DNA from 2 places in the Paenibacillus cineris genome. Region 2 is predicted to be linked to the other one. Evidence: predicted binding sites of a transcription regulator. Region 2 holds the regulator's gene; the other holds the start of a gene.
What was found. The regulator Rex, encoded in region 2, represses fermentation and respiration genes when NADH is low (regulators of the CRP and FNR family bind a similar motif). The targets are predictions, from matches to a motif close to TTGTGAAATATTTCACAA.
Positions count from the first base shown of each region.

Region 1: the regulator Rex is predicted to act here: its motif matches at 1,035-1,052, upstream of qoxA (cytochrome aa3 quinol oxidase subunit II).

Region 1 is NZ_BORU01000005.1:172,413-174,883, reverse strand. It holds gene KI379_RS30060 (HAD family hydrolase) at 39-761, opposite strand; gene qoxA (cytochrome aa3 quinol oxidase subunit II) at 1,187-2,137, shown strand; gene qoxB (cytochrome aa3 quinol oxidase subunit I) at 2,165-2,471, shown strand, end outside.
Region 2 is NZ_BORU01000001.1:3,819,268-3,821,738, reverse strand. It holds gene dinG (ATP-dependent DNA helicase DinG) at 1-847, shown strand, start outside; gene KI379_RS17670 (redox-sensing transcriptional repressor Rex) at 964-1,650, shown strand; gene KI379_RS17665 (amidohydrolase) at 1,604-2,471, shown strand, end outside.

The sequences.
Region 1 (2,471 bases), on a different contig from region 2:
GATGCAGGTACCCTTTTTTTAATACAGCCAACGACCCGCTAGCCGCCCAGCAGAACGGATCTCAGCTCCCCGTAGCCCCCCAGAATATGATGGGGCTGATGTCCGGTCGCAAACAGCTCGACCTTCCGATGGTTAAACCAGACCGATGTCCAACCCGCCTCCAGCGCGCCGATAACGTCGTTGTTCCAGGAGTCGCCAATGTACCAGCTTGCCCCAGGCTCCGTTGCCGTCACCTCATTGACATGGCGGAACAGCCGGGGATCGGGCTTGTCGATGCCCACCGCTCCGGACACGAATACCCGGTCCAAGCCCACCAGCTTGTCCAGCCCAAGCGCACGGACTTTGTTCATTTGGTGTTCCTTCGGGCCATTGGTGATCACGCCGACCACATCGCCCCGCTCCTGGAGCTCCCGGATCAGCTCCTGCGCCCCCGGAAACAGGCGAATGTCGAACTGCCCCTCCAAATAGGCTGCCTGAATCGCAGCCGCCTGCTCCCGGTCCACGTCGATGCCGAACTCCGCAAGGGCCAGCTGAATCCGCTGCTCGCGCATGTCCTCCAGATCCCCCGCATTCGCCGGATCATTTACATGTCCATGCCGGGCCGACAGCAAGTCGCTGTAATGCCGGAACCGGTGGTATACTTGTTCATAAGGAAAGCCGTCCGGCGGCGATATCAAGCGATCGAGCGCTTGCCGCAGCGGTTCCAGATGGTCATACAGCGTATCGTCCACGTCAAAAAATACCGCTCTTTGTTCACCCATTTTCTTGTTCTCCCCCATCTGCCTAGTCCGCGATCACATGCCGGCTGCTGCCCGCATTAGCCCTCATATTGTACCATACAGCGGGCTTTTGGGACGCCTCAGCCGCTGTTTCAGCAGGAAAAAATCCGGATAACGGCTTATGATAAGCCCTTTCAATTGTGACGAAACTGGCAACATTGACAAAGCCTTGTGCAATTTTGAACAAAAATGAAAATCCCCGATTTTCAGCGATTACAGTGATTTTTCGCACAATTTGAGGTTTTTTTAAAAATCATGTGAAGATGTTCACAGAATATCTGTAAATGATTTACATTTATTACTTTTGTTGCATTTGTTTTCGTTCCCCCGGATTACTAAGCTATGGCTATAAGGTTCATTATTTTTAGACCAATTCAGCTACATGTAACGCTAGAAAGGAGCTCACTGTGAAGAAAAAAAGATGGTTATTTTTTGGTTTATTTGTATCCATCATGTTGCTGCTTAGCGGATGCGACTCGTCGTCACTCATCGTGCTAGATCCGAAAGGTCCGCAGGCAAAAACGCAATCCAGCACGATTATTTTCTCCATCCTGATGATGGCTTTCGTCTTGATTGTTGTTTACATCTTGTACATCATCATGCTGACCAAATACCGGGCAAGCAAAACCAGTGACGATTATATCCCGCCTCATATAGAAGGTAACAAATGGCTCGAGTTCACCTGGATTGCGATTCCGGTTATCATTGTGGCCATTCTATCGGTTGTCACGGTCAAAACGACCAGTGCGGTGGAAAGTGTTCCTGCCGGTTACGAGGATCAGAAGCCGCTTGTTATCTATGCCGCATCGTCCAACTGGAAATGGCACTTCAGTTACCCTGAAGAAGGCGTTGAAACGGTGAACTATGTGAATATTCCTACAAACCGCCCGATCGAGTTCCGCCTGTATTCTTACGGACCGATTACGAGCTTCTGGGTGCCGCAGCTTGGCGGACAGAAGTACGCCATGAGCGACATGGTCAACACGCTTCACCTGCTGGCCGACACACCAGGTTCTTTCATGGGACGTAACTCCAACTTCTCCGGTAAAGGCTATGCGCAGATGGAGTTTGAGGTACAGTCCATGAGCGCCGGAGACTTCAGCAAATGGGTCGACGACGTGAAGAAAACCGCACCTCAATTGACTGAGGACAAATTTAACGCGCTGCTGAAAACCTCCTACGTTGGACGGGAATCCTTCTCTTCCACGCATCTCGGGTTCAACCCGCCGCCTGAAATGGATATGTCCGAAGGGCATCACGGCAGCGGCAGCAGTGACAAAGATTCCGGCTCGGAAACGATGGATCATTCGGATATGAGCAATATGGAAGATATGGGGTCCATGGAACATGGAAACTAACATCTACTGGAAAGGAGACCTACCTGCATGAAATGGGACGAATTTTTTGTTACCGGTGAGCCGATGATCTATGCTGCCATGGTCAGTATCGTCGTCGTTTCCCTCGCCATCCTGATCGGCCTGACCTATTTTAAAAAGTGGGGCTATCTGTGGCGCGAATGGCTCACAACGGTTGACCATAAGCGGATCGGGGTCATGTATATCCTGTCCGCACTCATCATGCTGTTCCGCGGCGGGGTCGACGCCCTGCTGATGCGTACGCAGCTCGCGGCTCCGGAAATGAAGTTTCTGGATGCGCAGCACTATAACGAAATCTTTACAACGCACGGCGTTA
Region 2 (2,471 bases):
TGACGTCAGCAAGCAGCTCAAGGAACTGTTTTTTGATAAGAAAAAGAGCGTCATCCTGACGTCCGCCACCTTATCCGTAGATAAATCGTTCCAGTATATGATCGATAACCTCGGACTGCAGGAGGACCAGGACAGCGGACGCCTTGTGACGGTCCAGCTTCCGTCCCCGTTCCGGTACAGGGACCAGGCGCTGCTCGTCATTCCGCGGGATTTTCCAAGCGTGAAGGGAAGCGTCGGGGACGCCCTGTTTGTCGAAACGCTGGCCCGCTCACTAGCGGACGCCGCGATCGCGACCCACGGCCGGATGCTGGTGCTGTTCACCTCATACCGCATGCTGCGCCAGGTATACGAGCCGCTGAAAGAAGCCCTTGCACAAAGCGACATCGCCGTGCTTGGACAGGGCGTAGACAGCGGCAGCCGCACGAAGCTGATCCGGCGGTTTACGGACAGCAGCGCTTCGGTGCTGCTTGGAACAAGCAGCTTCTGGGAAGGCGTGGACATCCCGGGTGAAGCGCTGACTTGCCTGGCAATCGTCCGGCTCCCGTTTCAGCCGCCGAACCATCCGCTGGTGGAAGCGAAGAGCGAGCTGCTGCAGCGCCAGAAGAAGAACCCGTTCATGAAGCTGTCGGTCCCGCAGGCCGTCATCCGCTTCAAGCAGGGCTTCGGGCGGCTGGTCCGCACCGCCCATGACCGGGGCATCGTCATCGTATACGATACGCGCGTTATCGAATCGTATTACGGGAAGTACTTCCTGTACTCGCTGCCTGGACCGAAAATGGAGCATATGCAGACAGACCAGATGGTTCCGCGCATCTCTGAATGGCTTCATCAGGACGGTGTGTCTTAAATGAGTCCATTAGATAGATTGAACTAAAGCGGTTAGAACAGGAAATTCAATGCAAAACTTTAGTTCAATCTATATAACCAAATAAATATTCAAGCCGTTCAATAGGGGGAACATGCATGAAATCGGAGAAAATATCCGAGGCGGTTGTCCGCAGATTGCCTATATATCTTAGATATCTAAATGAGCTGAACAAGCGGGAGGTGGCCACAGTCTCCTCCCAGGAGCTCGGGCAGAAGCTGGATCTCAACCCGGCGCAGATCCGCAAGGATTTGGCGTATTTCGGGGATTTTGGCCGTAAGGGGATAGGGTATGACGTGTCCTATCTCATCGAGAAGATCCGTCAAATTCTGAATTTGGATCAGCAGATCAACGCGGTGCTGGTCGGAGCGGGGAATCTTGGTCAAGCTTTGTCCAACTATAACTTTTACCTGAAGGAAAATATGAAGATCGTGGCCGTGTTTGACGCCAATCCGTCCAAAATCGGCACACGGATCAACACCTTGACGGTACAGGCCATGGATGAGCTGAAAGAAACGATACAAAGCAAAAATATCCGGATCGGGATCATTACCGTCCCGGATTTCGAAGCACAAAACGTCGCCGATCAGCTGATTGCGGCCGGGATCGAGGCGATTCTGAATTTTGCGCCGACGATTCTGAAGGCGCCGGCTAGCATCCGGATCCATGCTGCCGATTTTACGACGGATTTGCTCAGCCTCGCTTATTATTTGAACAACGGAAAGGACGACACGGAAGATGACGGACAATTTGAAGAGCTCCAGCAGCCGGAGCGCCAATCCTAAATGGGCCATCAAGAACGGCAGCTTTGCCGTTTTGCGGCCGGAGCAGCCGGTATTGCACGGCTGGATGGTCATTGAGGGCGACCGCATCACCTATATCGGTGAAGAGGAGCCGCAGCTGGAGGAAGGCGTACAGGTCGTCGACGGCACGCATTTATTTTTTATGCCGGGCCTGATCAACACCCATGGACATACGGCCATGTCGCTGCTGCGCGGTTACGGGGATGACATGGTGCTCCAGGAATGGCTGCAGGAAAAAATGTGGCCGATGGAAGCGAAATTCACGTCCAATGACGTTTACTGGGGGACTTCGCTGTCGGTGCTCGAAATGCTGAAAGGCGGCACGACGACGTTCCTCGATATGTACGATCATATGGATCAGGTGGGCAAAGTGGTGACTGAGTCCGGCATGCGCGCTGCCCTGACCCGCGGTGTCATCGGTCTGTGCCCGGAGGATGTGCAGCGGCACAAGCTGAACGAAGCCATTCAGTTCGCCAAGGACTGGCACGGGCAGGCAGACGGCCGGATCACGGCGATGATTTCTCCGCATGCCCCGTACACATGCCCTCCTGATTTTATCGAGAAGTTCGTTCAGGCGGCGCATGACCTGGATCTGCCGATGCATACGCATATGTCGGAGACCAAGGCGGAAGTGGAGCAGAATGTACGCGATTATGGAACGCGTCCGGCGATTCATTTGGAGAAGCTCGGCATGTTCTCACGGCCGACGATTCTGGCACACGCGGTCCATTTGACAGACGAGGAAATCGACATTTTGGCGAAGCATCATGTGACGGTATCACACAACCCTGGCAGCAACCTGA